Regions from separate parts of the Aminobacter sp. LjRoot7 genome, predicted to be linked through region 1. Evidence: predicted binding sites of a transcription regulator. Region 1 holds the regulator's gene; each other region holds the start of a gene.
What was found. The regulator PhoB, encoded in region 1, activates phosphate uptake and scavenging genes when phosphate is short. The targets are predictions, from matches to a motif close to TGTCATNNANCTGTCAT.

Region 1 (5,795 bases):
AAGCGACAGAGTCATGGCAACACCCGCCAGGATGGCGGTGGTAAACTTTTTCATTATTTCCTCCCTGCGCCCAATGGGCGCGCCTACTTCGCGATAGCCCTTGGAGAAGCTCTTTTTTTCGAGCCTCGAAAAAATACTGACTCAATGCCCGGCCAGTGTCAACATGGTTTCGCGCGCGCTCCGTATTTTTTTCGGAGCCCGAAATAAATAGAGACAATTGGCGCAGGCTCTGTCACAATCACTTGGCGCGTAAGGGACTGCCGCTTAAGAAGGGCAGCGCTTCGCCGGGAGGAAGACGAGCACATGTCGGTCGGCATACGTCACGACGATCTGAGACGGCGCAACCGCGCCATGGTTATATCCGCTGTTCGCCGTGCCAGCCAGCCGTCGCGCACCGAAATCGCCGCCACCACCGGCCTCAGCCATTCGACGATCTCGACGATTTCCTCCGATCTCATTTCAGAAGGCATCCTCGCCGAAGCCAAGGTCAGCGAGCCGGTTTCGATGAAGCGCGGCCGGCCGCAGGTCGGGCTGACGCTCGAACCCAATGCCGCGTCGATCGTTGCCGTCGTGCTCTCGCTCAACAGCCTGTCCGCCGCCGTCATCGACTATGCCGGCAACACGGTCGTCGAGGAAACGAAGCGGCTGGTGACCCAGAAGATGACCGCCGAGGCGCTGATTGACGAGTGCGTCGCCATGGTCCGGCGGCTGATCGACGATGCTGCTGCCTCCGGCGGGACCGTGCTGCGCATCGCCATGGCCGTCCAGGGCATCACCGATGCCGCTTCGCGCAAGCTGTTGTGGTCGCCGATCACCCAGCACGACGACCTGCCTTTCGCCGACCGGTTCGAGCAGGAATTCGGCGTCCCGGTTTCGGTCGAAAACGACTGCAACATGATCGCCGAGGCTCTGCGCTGGCGCGATCCGGTGCGCTATCGCGACGATTTCATCGCCATCCTGTTGTCGCACGGCATCGGCATGGGCCTGGTCATCAAGGGCGAGTTGTTCACCGGCACGCAATCCTCGGGCGCCGAGTTCGGCCACATGGTCCACCGGCCCGACGGAGCGCTCTGCCGCTGCGGCCGCCGCGGCTGCATCGAGGCCTATGCCGGCAACTACGCCATCTGGCGCAACGCCAGAATTGGCGACGAGAACGCCGAACCGCTGGCCGACCTGTCCGACGACGACATCAGGTCGATTGCCGATGCCGCCCGCGACCATGACGGCCCCGAGCGCGAAGCCTTCCGCAGGGCCGGCGAGGCGATCGGCTTCGGTTTAGGCTCGATGTTCGCCCTGTTCGACCCTGCCCCCCTCGCCTTCGTCGGCGTCGGTGCAACAGCCTTCGACATCATGGAGCCGCATGTGCGCGCTGCCATCGCCAAGACAGCAGGCGGGCTGCATTCCAAGGCGATCTCGTTCGACACCGAACCCAACGAGGTTCCGCTCAAGCGCGAGGGCGCGATGATGCGCGCCCTGCTCACCGTCGATCAGGAAATCTTTGCCGCAGGCACGGCACCTCGCCGCGCCGATGCCGATGTCGCCTAGAGCCAGATCCCGAAAGGGACAGAAGCCCGGCTAGTCCTCGCGGATGGCGTAACCGGCGCCGCGGATGGTGCGGATCACGTCGGGCATGCGGCCATTGTTGACCGCCTTGCGCAAGCGTCCGACATGGACGTCGACGGTGCGTTCGTCGATGTAGATCGTCTCGCCCCAGACATTGTCGAGCAGCTGGCTGCGCGAGAACACCCGGCCCGGATGCCGCATCATGAATTCGAGCAGGCGGAATTCGGTCGGCCCGAGCTTGATCTCGCTCTTCTTGCGGTAGACCCGGTGCGACTCGCGGTCGAGCATGATGTCGCCGACCTTGAGCACTGACGACAGCACCTCGGGCTTGGCCCGGCGCAGCAGCGCCTTGACGCGCGCCATGAACTCCGGCGTCGAGAACGGCTTGACCAGATAGTCGTCGGCGCCCGTCGAAAGCCCGCGCACCCGGTCGCTCTCTTCGCCGCGCGCGGTCAGCATGATGATCGGCAGGCGTTCGGTGTCCGGGCGCATCCTGAGCCGGCGGCACAGTTCGATACCTGACAACGCAGGCACCATCCAGTCGAGCACCAGAAGGTCGGGCACGTTTTCCTGGAGCCGGATTTCGGCCTCGTCGCCACGCGTGACGACTTCGACCTGGTAGCCTTCGGATTCGAGATTGTAACGAAGCAGCACGCCCAGCGGCTCTTCGTCTTCGACGACCATGACCTTGGGAGCGATCATCGGCTATACCTTGTCCTTGCGCATGGCCGCTTCTGGACCATGCGCTGATTTAACCTATGCAGCGCCCCCGCGCCAAACGCATGCGGTTGCGGAAGTGCTCAGGCCGGAACCGTCGTCGTGGTCTCGTCGACCTTTGGCCGATTCAGCGGCAGCTGCGTACCTGTCACGACGAAATAGGCGTTCTCGGCGATGTTGGTGACGTGGTCGCCGATGCGCTCGAGGTTCTTGGCACAGAACAGCAGATGCGTGCAGGCCGTGATGTTGCGCGGATCTTCCATCATGTAGGTCAGGAGCTCGCGGAACACGGCGGTGTACTGGATGTCGATCTTCTGGTCGTCGGCGCGCAGGTTCTTCAGGCCTTCGGCCTGGCGTGCGACATAAAGATCAACGACGCCGCGAACCTGGCCGAGCACCAGCTGCGCCATCGCGTCGATCGAATGCGAGAGGTTGCGCGGGGTCGGCGACTGGCCAACGGCGCCAACACGCTTGGCGATGTTCTTGGCGAGGTCGCCGATGCGCTCGAGATCGCCCGCCATGCGGATGGCGCCGACGACGGCGCGCAGGTCCTGCGCCATCGGCTGGCGCTTGGCGATCAGTGTGATCGCGGAATTGTCGAGATCGCGCTGCTTGGCATCCATGATCGTGTCATCAGCCACGACGTTCTGCGCCAGCGCCTGGTCAGATGACAAAAGCGCGCGGATGGCGCCAGCCACCATCGCGCCGGCGAGATCGCCCATGTCGCGGATGAGCTGGTCGACGTGCTGGAGTTCTTCGTCGAAGGACCGGACTGTATGTTCGCCCATGATTTCTTCCTCGTATCGTGTGCCGCGACGAAACCCACTCAGCCGAAGCGGCCGGTGATGTAGTCCTGCGTCCGCTTGTCGTCGGGGTTGGTGAACATCTTGTCGGTCGGGCCTTCCTCGACGAGATAGCCGAGGTGGAACATCGCCGTGCGCTGCGACACGCGTGCCGCCTGCTGCATCGAGTGCGTGACGATGACGATCGTGTAGTTCTCGCGCAGTTCGTCGATCAGCTCTTCGACCTTGGCGGTAGCGATCGGATCGAGCGCCGAGCACGGCTCGTCCATCAGGATCACCTCGGGCGAAACCGCGATAGCGCGCGCGATGCAAAGGCGCTGCTGCTGGCCACCCGACAGGCCGGTGCCCGGCTCGTTGAGACGGTCCTTGGCTTCGTTCCAGAGCGCGGCCTTCTGCAGGGACTTCTCGACGATGATGTCGAGCTCGGCCTTGTTCTTGGCCAGGCCATGGATGCGCGGGCCGTAGGCAACGTTCTCGTAGATCGATTTCGGGAACGGGTTCGGCTTCTGGAACACCATTCCGACGCGAGCGCGCAGCTCGACGACGTCGATCTTGGGATCGTAGATGTCCTCGCTGTCGAGGGTGATCTTGCCGCCGACGCGGGCCGCATCGATGGTGTCGTTCATGCGGTTGAGGCAACGCAGGAAGGTCGACTTGCCGCAGCCCGACGGGCCGATCAGCGCCGTCACCTGGTTCTGGCGAACGTCGAGGTCGACGCCGAACAACGCTTGCTTGTCGCCATAGTGCACGGTGACCTTGTCGCCGCGCATCTTGATGATTTCGTTCGTTCTGGCGTTCATCTCAGCATTCACCGCGTCGTCGAGGGATTTTTCGGTCATGATGTTCATAGCAGGATGCTCCTTGTCCATGCCCTACCAGCGGCGCTCGAAGCGGCGGCGGAGGACGATGGCGACGATGTTCATGGCCATGAGGAAAATCAGAAGGATGATGATGGCGCCCGACATGCGCTCGACGAAGGCGCGTTCGGCCTCGTTCGCCCACATGTAGATCTGCACCGGCAAGGCCGTCGCCGGGTCGAAAGGCGTCTTGGGATAGTCGGCGACGAAGGCGACCATGCCGATCAAGAGCAGCGGTGCGGTCTCGCCGAGCGCGCGCGCCAGGCCGATGATCGTGCCGGTCAGGATGCCGGGGGCGGCCAGCGGCAGGATGTGCTGGAACACCATCTGCATCTTCGACGCGCCGAGGCCAAGGGCTGCCGAGCGGATCGACGGCGGCACGGCGGCAAGGGCGGCGCGCGTCGCGATGATGATCGTCGGCAGCGTCATCAGCGTCAGCACCAGGCCGCCGACGAAGGAGGCCGAGCGCGGCAGGCCGAGGAAGTTGATGAACACGGCCAGGCCGAGCAGACCGAAGACGATCGACGGCACCGCGGCGAGGTTGTTGATGTTCACTTCGATCAGGTCGGTGAAGCGGCTCTTCTTGGCGAACTCTTCCAGATAGATCGAGGCGGCGACGCCGATCGGCAGCGCCAGAAGCAGCACGATCACCATCATGTAGAACGAGCCGATGAGGGCGACGCCAACACCAGAGGTTTCAGGACGGCTCGATGCGCCGTAGCTGAACAGGCCGGTGTTGAAGTGCTCGGCCATCACGCCTTCGGCCTTGAGCTTGTTCATCCACTCGACCTGCTGGTCCGACACCTTGCGGCGGCTTTCCGGCACCTCGAGGTCGATCTGGCCCTTGAAGGCCGAGTCGAGATTGGCAGCGGCGAGGATGTCGACGTTGCGCGTCGTGCCGATCACCGATGGGTCGGCGGCGACGATCGCCCTGAGCTGGACGCGCGAGCTGTCGGACAGGAAGCCCTTGAGCTTGCGCACCTCGGCCTTGTCGTTCGGGTCGATGCCGAGCTTTTCGATCAGTGCGGCCTCGGCAAGCTTGGGATAGTTCGCCGTGATCAGCACGTTCGGATCGGTCGCCCGCTTGTTGGACGGGTCGATGACCTTCTCGTCGAAGTTGATCGCCAGCGTCACCGTCGTCTGCCAGAAGGCGGTGTAGCCCTTGGAAACGATCGAGGTCAGCATCACGGCCAGGAATGCAAGGCCGATGGCAATCGCCAGCACGCCATAGAGGCGGAAGCGGCGTTCGGCGGCGTAGCGCTTCTTGAGGCCGATGTCGCGGCGCGGACGGGCAGCCGACGCAGTCAGCGTGTCGAGCGAAATATCGGTCATTCGTACTGCTCCCGGTACTTCCGGACGATGTAAAGGGCGACGATGTTCATCACCAGCGTCAGCGCGAACAGCGTGATGCCAAGCGCGAAGGCCACCAGCGTCTGCGGCGTGTTGAACTCAAGGTCGCCGGTCAGCTGGTTGACGATCTTGACCGTGATGGTGGTCATCGCCTCGAAAGGATTGATCGTAAGGTTCGCCGCCACGCCCGCTGCCAGCACCACGATCATTGTTTCGCCGATGGCGCGCGAGGCGGTGAGCAGGATGGCACCGACGATGCCCGGCAAGGCGGCTGGGAGGATGACGCGCTTGATCGTTTCCGAGCGCGTGGCGCCGAGGCCGAGCGAGCCGTCGCGCATGGCGCGCGGCACCGCGGTGATGATGTCGTCGGAGAGCGACGAGACGACCGGGATCAGCATCACGCCCATCACCAGGCCGGCAGTCAGGATCGACTGCGCCTGGATGAACGGGGTGCCGCCGGTCAGCGCCGCGCTGATGTCGCGCAGGAAGGGTCCAAGCGTAACGA
Region 2 (5,795 bases), on a different contig from region 1:
ACGGCAGCGCTCGAACTGCGCGACAAGGCCCGCGCGCTTGGATTCCAGGTGATGGTCGGCTGCATGGTCGGCACCTCGCTTGCCATGGCGCCTGCGGTCCTGCTCGCCCAGGGGGCCGAGTTCGTCGACCTCGACGGACCGCTGCTCCTGGCACGCGACCGTTCGCCGGGGCTTATCTACGAGGGCTCAATGGTGTCGCCGCCCCTGCCCGAACTTTGGGGCTGAACGGGACGCCAAAAGCACAAGCACGATCGCACAGGCAGCAACGGCGGCCATGAAGTAGAAGCCGTCGACGCCGAAGCGCTGGTAGAGTGGACCGGACAGCAGCGTCACGATCGCCATCGACATGCCGTTGGCGAAATAGGCCACGCCCTGGGCAGCCCCCGTGCGCTCTTCCGGAACCGACTCGGCGATCAGCTTCTGCACGCCGATCAGCACCAGTGCCGTCGACACGGCGTGCAGGCTCTGGACGGCGAAGAAGCCTGCCACGCCCAGGCCAAGCGGCCAGATCAACGGGTATGCGATCCATCGGACGATGGCGCCGGCACCCGCCAGCACCAGCACCAGTGCCGTCGACCTGTTGCCGAACAGCCGCGTGAAGAACATGAACATGACGATTTCGGCCGCCACGCCCCAGCTCCACAACAGCCCGACAATCGTCTCGTTGATGCCGAGCGACTTCCAGTAGATCGACACGAAGCCGTAGAGAAAGCCGTGGCTGCCGATGATGACGCCGGTGCCGCCGGCCATCAGCAGGAAATAGCGGTTGAACAGCTTTGGCGCCGCCTGCATGTCCGTCGCCGAGAGCGGTGAAGCCTTGCGCGGTCGACCAAGGCGCGGCGAGATGAACGACATCAGGAAGCAGCCGAGCAGGCCGACCGAGATGATCGCCGGTACTGCGTCCGCTCCGGTCAGCGACAGGACGAACCCTGCGCCAAGACTGCCGGCGAGAAAGGCGATCGAACCCCAGATACGCATCGCCGCGTAGTCGGAGCCGAAGCGGCGGACACCCGACAGCGCGAGCGAATCGGCGATCGGCGAATGCGGCGTCCACACCACCGCCAGCGCCAGCGAGACAGCCAAGACGATGAGGTAGGTCGGCTCGAGGAAGTAGCCGAGCGACAGCAGCAAGGACGATGCAGCCAGGAAGATGAAGACGTTGGCGCGGTCTTTGGCACGATCGGCCATGGCAGCGATCAGCGGCGTTGTGATGACGCGCAGGAACATCGGCGCCGACAGCACGATGGCGATCTGCTCGGGGTCGAACCCCTTGGCTTCGAGCCACAGCGGGAAGTACGGCAGATGCACGCCCATCGGCACGAAAAGTGCAGCGAAAAGCAGGGAGATTCGCAGTTCAAAGCGTCGCGGCTTGACCTGCTGTTCTGGCGTGAGTGGCGGTAGTGTCATGGTGGGTAAGCGTGTCCGGGCGCGACCCGAACCAACCAAGCCTCACCGATTTGCCTGATCCCTTACCATGGGTGGCCACGCCACGAAAGCCGACGGGGCGGCGCAAAGGTCCAAAGCTTGGGCCACCTGCCACGGCCTTATCGGCCAAGATGCGGCATGGCCTGCGCTTCCATCGGCAGGTGATGCGCGCCGAGCCGTCGTGCGCGTCTTTGCAGCGTCTCGGCAACGCGCGGCGCGGCAATTGCCGCATGACCTGGTCCATCACGCCAAGGGCGCGAGACATATCTGGAGTTGCGCATCGAAGTTGTTCCGTTCAGGCGGCGGCCTTGTCGGCACGCTGGTCGACGACCATCGGCACGAAGGGTTCGTTGACAAGCTTGCCGGCCAGCACATGCGGCCAGTGCAGGATGACGAAATTGCCGTCGAAATCCTCGGCGACAGCCGTGCAGTTTTCGACCCAGTCGCCGGTGTTGATGTACTGGATGCCGTCGAAATTCTCGATCGTCGGATGGTGGATGTGACCGCAGATGACGCCGTCCACTTCCGAGCGCCGTGCCTCGTCGGTCAATACGTCCTGGAAGGCGCCGATGAAGTTGACGGCCTTCTTCACCCGCACCTTCGCCCAGGACGAAAACGACCAGTAAGGCAGACCGAAGGTGCGGCGGAAACGCGCCACGAGCCGGTTCGTCGCCATCGCCGCGTCATAGGCAAAGTCGCCGAGATAGGCGAGCCAGCGGGCATTCTGCACCACCGCGTCGAACTGGTCGCCATGGATGACCAGGAAGCGCTTGCCGTCGGCCGCTTCGTGGATGGCGCGGTCGGCAACGACGATGCCGCCGAAATGCACGCCCTGGAAGTTGCGGGCGAACTCGTCGTGATTGCCGGCGATGTAGGTGATCTCGGTGCCCTTGCGCGCCTGGCGAAGCAGCTTCTGCACCACGTCGTTATGCGTCTGCGGCCAGTGCCAGGACCGGCGCAGACGCCAGCCATCGACGATGTCGCCGACGAGGAATATCTTTTCCGCTTCGTGGTGACGCAGGAAGTCGATCAGGAAATCGGCCTTCGCCCCCTTCGACCCCAGATGCACATCTGAGATGAACAGTGTGCGAAAATTGCGTGTGCTCGTGCCGGACATGGCAATCGACCCGTTGCTTTTGCCGTGGCTATGCCCAGATTCATGCAACAGGCGTATGACGGTTGCGGCTTCGGCCGGGCGGTTCTAGGCTGGGTCATCACCGACAGGAGAACGAACATGGATCTCGGCATCAGCGGGAAGAAGGCAATCGTCTGCGCCTCGAGCAAGGGCCTCGGCAAGGGCTGCGCGATCGCGCTGGCCGAAGCCGGCTGCGAGCTGTTCCTCAATGGCCGCGACGCCGGCATCCTGAGCCGCACGGCAACCGAAGTCCGCCAGCGCTACGGCGTGGCGGTCACCGAGATCATCGGCGACATCTCCGATCCGGCCGTGCAGAAGGCGCTGCTGGCGGCCTGCCCCGATCCCGATATCCTGGTCAACAACAATGGTGGACCGCCCTATCGCGACTTCCGGGAACTCGACCGCGAGAAGATCCTCGCCGGCGTCACCAACAACATGGTCACCCCCATCGAGCTGATCAAAGCCGTGATCGACGGCATGGCAGCGCGCGGCTTCGGCCGCATCGTCAACATCACCTCGCTGTCGGTCTACACGCCCATTCCCGGCCTCGACCTGTCCTCCGGCGCCCGTGCCGGCCTGACGGCTTTCCTCGCCGGCGTGGCGCGCACGGTTGCCGACCGCAACGTCACCATCAACAACATGCTGCCCGGCAAGCTCGACACCGACCGCCTGCGCGGCCCGCACGAGCCCGGCAGCATCGAGGATCCGGCGGAAGCTGCCGCGCGCCGCGGGCGCCTCAGCGCCGGCATTCCCGCAGGCCGCCTCGGCACGCCGGAGGAATTCGGCCAGATATGCGCGTTCCTGTGCTCGACCCATGCGGGCTACATGACCGGCCAGAACATCCCCGTCGACGGCGGGCTCTACGTCAGTTCTTTCTAGGCTGCTGATGACCACAACTGCCCCAAAGGCACTCAACAGCGCGTCGTAAGGACGCGCTGTTTCAGCCAAGCCTCACAAAAGACCGAATCAATCTCTCAACCGCCACCCGCAAGTCACTGGAATGATTGCAGTTCCGGCACTTGAAAGTGATTCAACGTCCATTTGGCCGTTGATGCCTCGAAAATCGTGCTGGCCGTGCTAATAACGGCCTTTGGTATTGGAATCTGAAGGAGCGGGACATGGCTGGGGAACACAAGAAGAAGGAAACGCTGTCCGACCTGGATCAGGCCGCGCTCTTCTTCCACAAGCACCCAATCCCCGGTAAGCTCGAAATCCAGGCAACCAAGCCGCTCGGAAACCAGCGCGACCTGGCGCTGGCCTATTCGCCCGGCGTCGCCGCCCCCTGCCTCGCCATCAAGGACGATCCGGAAACTGCCGCCGACTACACCGGCCGCGCCAATCTGGTCGCGGTCATCTCCAACGGCACCGCCGTGCTCGGCCTCGGCAATATCGGCCCGCTGGCATCCAAGCCGGTGATGGAAGGCAAGGCCGTCCTGTTCAAGAAATTCGCCGGCATCGACGTCTTCGACATCGAAATCGACGCACCCGAAATCGACCAGATGGTCAGCACCATCTCGGCGCTGGAGCCGACTTTCGGCGGCATCAACCTCGAAGACATCAAGGCGCCCGAGTGCTTCGAAGTCGAGGAGCAGCTCAAGGCGAAGATGCGCATCCCGGTCTTCCATGACGACCAGCACGGCACCGCGATCATCGTCGCGGCAGCGGTTCTCAACGGCCTGGAACTCGCCGGCAAGAAGATCGAGGACGTCAAGATCGTCACCTCGGGTGCCGGAGCCGCAGCACTCGCCTGTCTCAACCTGCTGGTTTCGCTCGGCGCCAAGGTCGAGAACATCTGGGTCACCGACCGCTTCGGCGTTGCCCACAAGGGCCGCGTCGAGGAAATGGACCGCTGGAAGGACCCTTACGTCAAGGATACCAACGCGCGCGTGCTGGCCGACGTCATAGGTGGCGCCGACGTCTTCCTCGGCCTGTCGGCGGCCGGCGTGCTGAAGCCGGAACTGCTGTCCGAGATGGCGGACAAGCCGCTGATCCTGGCGCTGGCCAACCCCAATCCCGAGATCATGCCCGAGGTGGCCCGCGCCGCCCGTCCGGATGCGATGATCTGCACCGGACGCTCGGATTTCCCCAACCAGGTCAACAATGTCCTGTGCTTCCCCTATATCTTCCGCGGCGCGCTCGACTGCGGCGCGCGCGCAATCAACGAAGAAATGAAGATGGCCGCAGTGCGCGCCATCGCAGCTCTCGCCCGCGAAGAGCCGTCCGATGTCGCGGCCCGCGCCTATTCCGGCGAGACGCCGACCTTCGGACCTGACTTTCTGATTCCCTCGCCCTTCGACCCCAGGCTGATCCTCAGGATCGCGCCGGCCGTCGCCAAGGCGGCCTGCGAAACTGGCGTCGCGACCCGCCCGATCGCCGACTTCACCGCCTATGTAGACAAGCTCAGCCGCTTCGTCTTCCGCTCCGGCCTGGTGATGAAACCGATCTTCTCCAACGCCAAGCAGGCGACGTCCAAGCGCGTCATCTACGCCGACGGCGAGGACGAGCGCGTGCTGCGCGCCGCCCAGGTGGTGCTCGAGGAGGGATTGGCCAAGCCGATCCTGATCGGGCGTCCACATGTCATCGAGGTCCGTATCAAGCGCTACGGCCTGCGCATCCGCCCGGGCGTCGATTTCGACATCATCAATCCCGAGGACGATCCGCGCTACCGCCACTATGTCGACCACCTGATCGACCTCGGCGGCCGCCAGGGCATCACGCCTGAAGCGGCACGCACCATGGTGCGCACCAACAACACGGTGATTGCAGCCATTGCGCTGAAGCGCGGCGACGCCGACGCCATGATCTGCGGGCTGGAAGGCCGTTTCGAGCGGCACCTGCGCAACGTCACGTTGATCGTCGGCGCCCGCGACGGCGTCAAGGACCGCGATCTGTCGGCGCTGTCGATGCTGATCTCGCAGCGCGGCGTGCTGTTCTTCACCGACACCTACGTGACCGTCGACCCAACCGCCGAAGAGATCGCCGAGATGACGATGCTGGCGGCCGACGAAATCCGTCGTTTCGGCATCGAGCCCAAGGCGGCCTTGCTGTCGCATTCGAATTTCGGCTCACGCGACTCGCAAAGCGCCCAGAAGATGCGCGCGGCAGCGGCGATCCTGAAGCGCATCGCGCCGGAACTGGCCAGCGACGGCGAAATGCACGGCGATTCTGCCCTGTCGGAAGTGTTGCGCCAGCGCGTCTTCCCGCATTCGACGCTGAAGGGCGAAGCCAACCTTTT
Region 3 (5,795 bases), on a different contig from region 1:
AGATGCGTGCGCACCTTGGCGTCGAGCGCCGACAGCGGCTCGTCGAGCAGCAGCAGGCCCGGTGAAATGGCGATTGCCCGGGCAAGCGCGATGCGCTGCTGCTGGCCACCGGAAAGCTGGGCGGGGTACTTGTTGCCCTGATCGGGCAGGCCGACGAGCTTGAGCAGTTCGGTGACGCGAGCCTCGATCTCGGCGCGCGGGCGCTTGGTGTTTTCGAGGCCGAAGGCGATGTTTTTGGCAATCGTCAAGTTGGGGAACAGCGCGTAGGACTGGAAGACGATGCCATAGTCGCGCTGCGACGGCGGCAGGGTGGAGACGTCGCGCCCGCCCTGCTGGATCGAGCCGCGGCTCTGCAGGTCGAGGCCAGCGATGGCGCGCAAAAGCGTGGTCTTGCCACAACCCGACGGGCCGAGGAAGCAGACGAACTCTCCCTCGCTGATGTCGAGCGATATGTCCTTCAGCGCATGGAAATCGCCGAAGGCTTTCCAGACGTTTGCGATTTTGAGATAGGCTGGCTTCACGTTCAGGCTGGCGGCGGTCATGGCGCTCACTTCAGTCGGAATTCGCGGCTGCCCGGCGAGGGTTTCGTGTCTCATCGTAACCATCCGGCTTGGGGGCAAAGGTGCGGGCGCAGCCCGAGGCGGCGCCCGCTAGTCGAGGTGGCTGAAGGTCAGCTCTTCGGCTCGGACTTCGAGTCGTAGCGCTTGGTCCATTCCTCGAGGATGGCGTTGCGGTTGTTGGCGGCCCATTCGAAGTCGTTCTTGATCATCCTGGCTTCGATGTCGGCGGGCAGGTGCTGCACCGGCTTGGCGACGCCGGGCATGGCGACGACCGCGTAGCCGACGTTGTACATTTCGTTGGCTTTCTTCGAGACCGACCAGTCGAGCAGGGTCTTGGCGGCTTCTTCTTTGGTCGTGCCGGCAACGATCGCCGACGCTTCCATGTCCCAGCCGATACCCTCCTCGGGAATGATGATGTCGATGGGCGCGCCTTCGGCCTTCGACTTGGCGGCGCGGAACTCGAAGGAGATGCCGATCACCGTTTCACCTGCAGCCGCCATCTTGCACGGCTTGGAGCCGGAATGCGTGTAGGCGGCGACGTTCTGGTGCAGGCCGTCCATATAGGTCCAGCCATCCTTCTCGCCGAACAGCTGCAGCCAGCTCGATACATCGAGATAGCCGGTGCCTGACGACGCCGGGTTCGGCATCACGACATGGCCTTTGTATTCAGGCTTGGTGAGGTCCTTCCAGCTCTTCGGCGCGGTCAGGCCGAGCTTCTGGCCTTCGACGGTGTTGAAGCAGATCGAAGCCGCCCAGGCGTCCATACCGACCCAGCTCGGCGGGGTATCGCTGTCGACGAAGTTGGGTTTCAGCTGGTCGGCGCCCTTGGGCGCATAGGCTTCCAGCATGCCCTCGGACTTGAGAACCAGAAGCGAGGTGGCGGCGAGACCCCAGACCACGTCGGCCTGCGGATTGTCTTTCTCGGCGAGCAGCTTGGCGGTGATGACGCCGGTGGAGTCGCGGATGAAGTTGAGCTTGATGTCGGGATGGTCCTGGTTGAACGTCTCGGCATAACGCTTGAGGTCTTCGGCCTCGATGGCCGTGTAGACCGTGAGCTCGGTCTCCGCCCAGGCCGCCGATGACATCAGCATCGTCGCAAAGGCAGCAAGCGCGAAGGCTTTCTTCTGGTTCATTGAAATGGCTCCCATTTGAATCGCTTAGGCACGTTCTGATTGGGAGAGGTCTTGCCGGGCCGCGTTTTAGCCGTGCCCGTTTTGCTCCTCGTCCATGGTCGATAGTGGGAACGCGGGGTCAATAAGTAAAATCTATTCTTTTTATGATCTGGTAGGCTGAGCTTATGCAATGCACGGGGTTGCGACAGGCATGTGACAAGGCTGCCGAATGCCTGTGCATCGGCGTCGGTTTCAGCAGCTGAAACGCGAAAACCTGCCGGTCAGTCAACCCGAGAAGGCGAGAGCAATGACACCGCCGGCAACGATGGCTGCTGAAAGTATGCGGGCCTGCCAGGGTCTCTCGCCGAATATGAACAGGCCGATGAGCGCTGCGATGATAACGCTCGATTCACGCACCGCCGAGACTGCACCCAAAGGCGCGATTGTCTTGGCGTAGATCACCAGCCCGTAGGCGGAAACGGCGCCCAGGCCGCCGACGAGGCCGAGCATGACGGTCTTACGATCGATCGTGTGTGTCGCCCCGCGCCGACGGAAGAGCACGAACAATGTTACGGGGAACTCGAGCAGGAACAGCCAGCCCATATAGCCGAACGGGCTGTCGGACAGGCGCACGCCGATGCCGTCGATGACCGAATAGGAGGCGATCAGCACGCCGTTTATGGCGGCGGCCCCTACGGCGCGCGGGTCGCCATGGGCGGCACCGCGCTGGAATGCGAGGAAGGCGATGCCGAAGGTGATCGCGCCGAGCCCGACCCAGCCGAGCGGCGGTAGCGTCTCGCCGATCATTACGTAGGCACCGAAGGCGACCAGCGCAGGCGCCAGCCCGCGCGCGATCGGATAGACCTGGCTGAGGTCGCCCAGCCGGTAAGACTGGAACAGGAAGACGTAGTAGCCGTAGTGAATGACCGTCGACAGGAAGATGTAGATCCAGCTCGCTTGCGACGGCGGCGTGGCGAAGAACACCAGCACGAGTCCGAGTATGGCATGAGTTGCGGACACCGCCGCCAGGACGACGGCGCGGTCGGTCGCAGCCTTGACGACGGCGTTCCAGCTCGCATGCAGGAAGGCCGCCACCAGCACGATGGTAAGGGCGAAACCGGACATGCGTTCAGGCTTTCAGGAATGTCGCAGGGAAGGGCAGCGTCCCGGTCGAATGCGACCCGGTAATAGGCAACAGCATTTCCCCTCCAAGCAAATGAGGGAGCACCAGGCTCCCTCATCGACACTCATCTGATTTGCCGGCTCAAGACAAGGCTCAGGCCCAGGGCAAAGAGAAAGTCTTGACGTTGGTGAAGCTTTTCATCGCTTCGATGACGCCTTCCTTGTAGCCGTTGCCCGAGTCCTTGATCCCGCCAAATGGCGACATCTCGATGCGATATCCCGGGACTTCCCAGATATTCACCGTGCCGACCTGAAGCCCCGCGATGTATTTCTGCATGCGGCGGAAGTCGTTGGTGCAAACGCCTGAGGAGAGGCCGAAGGCGGTTGAGTTGGACAGCGCGATCAGCTCGTCGTCATTGTCAGGTGCGCGCACGATCGGGATGATCGGACCGAAGGTCTCTTCCATGACCAGTTCCGACTTGTGCGGCACGCGGTCGACGACGATGGGCGGCAACAGAGCGCCCTTGCGGCCGGGGTCGTAGAGCACTTCGGCACCTTCTTCGGCGGCCATGTAGACGCGCTTTTCGAACAGTGCGGCGGCCTTCTCGTGCACGACAGTGCCGAGATCGGTCGACCGGTCCATCGGGTCGCCGAACCTGATCTTCTTGGCCCGCTCGAGCACCATCGGCACGAAGCGGTCGGCGACGCTTTCCTGGCACAGGATGCGCTTCACCGCCGTGCAGCGCTGGCCCGAGTTCTTGGTAGCACCTGCCACCGCGAGATCGGCTGCCTTGGCGAGATCGTCGTCAGACAGGTCGTTGAGGATGATCAGCGGGTCGTTGCCGCCGAGTTCCAGCACCTGGCGCTTGTAGCCGGCGGTGCGGGCGATCAGCTTGCCGACCGGCACGCCGCCGGTAAAGGTGATCAGCTCGATGTTGTCGTTGGTGATCATCTCCGCGCCGATGTCGGCGGGCATGCCCGTCACCACTGACAGCATCTCCGGCGGCAGGCCGGCCTCGTAGAGGATGTCGGCGAGGATCAGCGCCGTCATCGGCGTCAGTTCCGTCGGCTTCACGACCACGCAATTGTTGGTGGCGATTGCCGGCGCCACCTTGTGCGCCACCATGTTGAGCGGATGGTTGAAGGGGGTGATCGCCGAGATCGCCCGCAGCGGCTCGCGGGTGGTGAAGATTTTCCGCGCTTTTCCATGTGGCGTCAGATCACAGGAAAAGATCTGGCCATCATCCTGGATGCACATCTGCGCCGACAGCGTGAACACGTCATAGGCGCGGCCGACTTCATAGAGGGAATCGGCCTTGGAGATGCCGAGCTCCAGCGTGATGACGTCGGATATCTCTTCCTTGCGCGCAGCAAGCGCTTCGGCAGTGCGGAACAGAATCTGCTGACGCTCGTAGCGCGTCAGCTTCGACTTGTAGTTGGCCGCGATCTCGAAGGCCTGGCGGGCGTGCTCGGCGCGCCCGGCCGGCACCGTGCCGATCACCGCATCGGTGTAGGGATAGTGGACGTTGACGACGCCATCGGCATCGACCTTGCGTCCGGCGATGCGCATGGGTTCGTGGCGCACCTTGAACGTCGTTTCAGCCTTGACCATGGCAGGTCCTCCTTCAGGCCAGCGCTGCCGCCATGGCGGCATAATAGAACGCATCGAAGTTGCGCAGAACCGGCTCGTTGGGCAGCGTCGGCAGCTTGCGGTTGACGATGAACGGCACTGCCTGCTCGGTCAGGCCACCATGCGAGCGCAGCGGCTCGTTGAGAGCTGCGAGGTCGTGGCGATGTTCGCTGGTACCGATCGTCTTGTTCTCGGTGGACACCAGCACGATGTCGCCGATGCGGTCGGACGGCAGTTCGAAGCGTTCGCAGGCGGTGGCGTTGTCAATGACGACGTCGATGCCTTTGATGGCGGCGAGGCGCTTCATGATGTCGGCCTGGTCGGCACCTTCGGGCAGGTAGGCGGTGGCAAACGAGCCGAGCGCGCCGTGATGGACAACGTAGGGATCGGTGATCGGCAGGATGACGCGCGCGGCGTCCTTGCCGAGCCACTCGTCGAGCAGGTCCTGGACATAGACCACGTCAGGGGTGCCGTCGGCCTTGTGCTTGGGCTTCATGCCATGGTCGGCGGTGATGACGATGGCAGCACCGAGCGCGTCGAGTTCGCCGAGATACCTGTCGAACATCTCGTAGAAGGCGTTGGCCTGCGGCACGCCGGGCGCATATTTGTGCTGCACATAGTCGGTGGTGGTCAGGTACATCACGTCAGGCTTGAATTCCTTCAGCAGCTTGACGCCAGCGGCAAAGACGAACTCCGACAGTTCCGCCGAATAGACTTCCGGCACCGGCTTGCCGAGCCAGGCCGCCGCATTGTCGATGCCGTGCTCGGCCTTGGTCGAGACGTCTGATTTCTCCGACGAGAAGCAGATGGCGCGGCCTTCGTCGAACTTCAGGCCGCTGCCGAGCAGGGCGCGCAGCTTGTCCTTGGCGGTGACCACGGCAACGCGTGCGCCAGCATCGTAGAAGGCCTGGAAGACGGTCGGCGCGCGCAGGAAGCGCGGGTCGTTCATCATCACTTCCTTGCCGGTCTCACGCTCGTAGAGATAGTTGCCGCAGATGCCGTGGACTGCAGGCGGACGGCCGGTGGCAATCGACAGATTGTTGGGGTTGGTGAAGCTCGGGATGACGCTGTGGGCGGTGCGTTCGGTGCCCTTGGCGCGGATTTTCACCAAGTTCGGCATCAGGCCGGCCTTGATCGCCTCGTCGAGATAGGCCGGCTCGCAGCCGTCGAGGCAGATCGCAATCGCCGGCACGCGCGGCCATTCGTAGTTCCGGCCATTGGCGCTGACGTTGATTGTGGTCATCTTGTTCATGGGAGGAAGGTCCTTTGTGATCTTCTTGTTATCAGGCGGCGAGCTTGGCGCGCTCGGCGATTGCTGCAGCCGGGGGAGCTGCGGTGTCGACGCCCATTTCGCGCAGGGACTGGCCAGCG

Region 2: ACSQ3E_RS10495 (UDP-2,3-diacylglucosamine diphosphatase) is a predicted target of PhoB. The motif match lies at 2,587-2,603, and genes of this name have one in related genera.
Region 3: ACSQ3E_RS25025 (putative 2-aminoethylphosphonate ABC transporter substrate-binding protein) is a predicted target of PhoB. The motif match lies at 1,875-1,891, and genes of this name have one in related genera.

The regions. Positions count from the first base shown of each region.
Region 1 covers NZ_CAXUPX020000014.1:84,002-89,796, forward strand. The annotation lists gene xylF (D-xylose ABC transporter substrate-binding protein) at 1-54, opposite strand, end outside; gene ACSQ3E_RS27910 (ROK family protein) at 304-1,545, shown strand; gene phoB (phosphate regulon transcriptional regulator PhoB) at 1,576-2,265, opposite strand; gene phoU (phosphate signaling complex protein PhoU) at 2,364-3,068, opposite strand; gene pstB (phosphate ABC transporter ATP-binding protein PstB) at 3,107-3,931, opposite strand; gene pstA (phosphate ABC transporter permease PstA) at 3,956-5,272, opposite strand; gene pstC (phosphate ABC transporter permease subunit PstC) at 5,269-5,795, opposite strand, start outside.
Region 2 covers NZ_CAXUPX020000003.1:189,974-195,768, reverse strand. The annotation lists gene dgcA (N-acetyl-D-Glu racemase DgcA) at 1-225, shown strand, start outside; gene ACSQ3E_RS10505 (MFS transporter) at 187-1,407, opposite strand; gene ACSQ3E_RS10500 (hypothetical protein) at 1,545-1,706, opposite strand; gene ACSQ3E_RS10495 (UDP-2,3-diacylglucosamine diphosphatase) at 1,721-2,542, opposite strand; gene ACSQ3E_RS10490 (SDR family oxidoreductase) at 2,660-3,439, shown strand; gene ACSQ3E_RS10485 (NADP-dependent malic enzyme) at 3,679-5,795, shown strand, end outside.
Region 3 covers NZ_CAXUPX020000011.1:24,979-30,773, reverse strand. The annotation lists gene ACSQ3E_RS25030 (putative 2-aminoethylphosphonate ABC transporter ATP-binding protein) at 1-596, opposite strand, end outside; gene ACSQ3E_RS25025 (putative 2-aminoethylphosphonate ABC transporter substrate-binding protein) at 671-1,693, opposite strand; gene ACSQ3E_RS25020 (EamA family transporter) at 1,958-2,797, opposite strand; gene phnY (phosphonoacetaldehyde dehydrogenase) at 2,949-4,406, opposite strand; gene phnA (phosphonoacetate hydrolase) at 4,420-5,676, opposite strand; gene ACSQ3E_RS25005 (2-aminoethylphosphonate--pyruvate transaminase) at 5,708-5,795, opposite strand, start outside.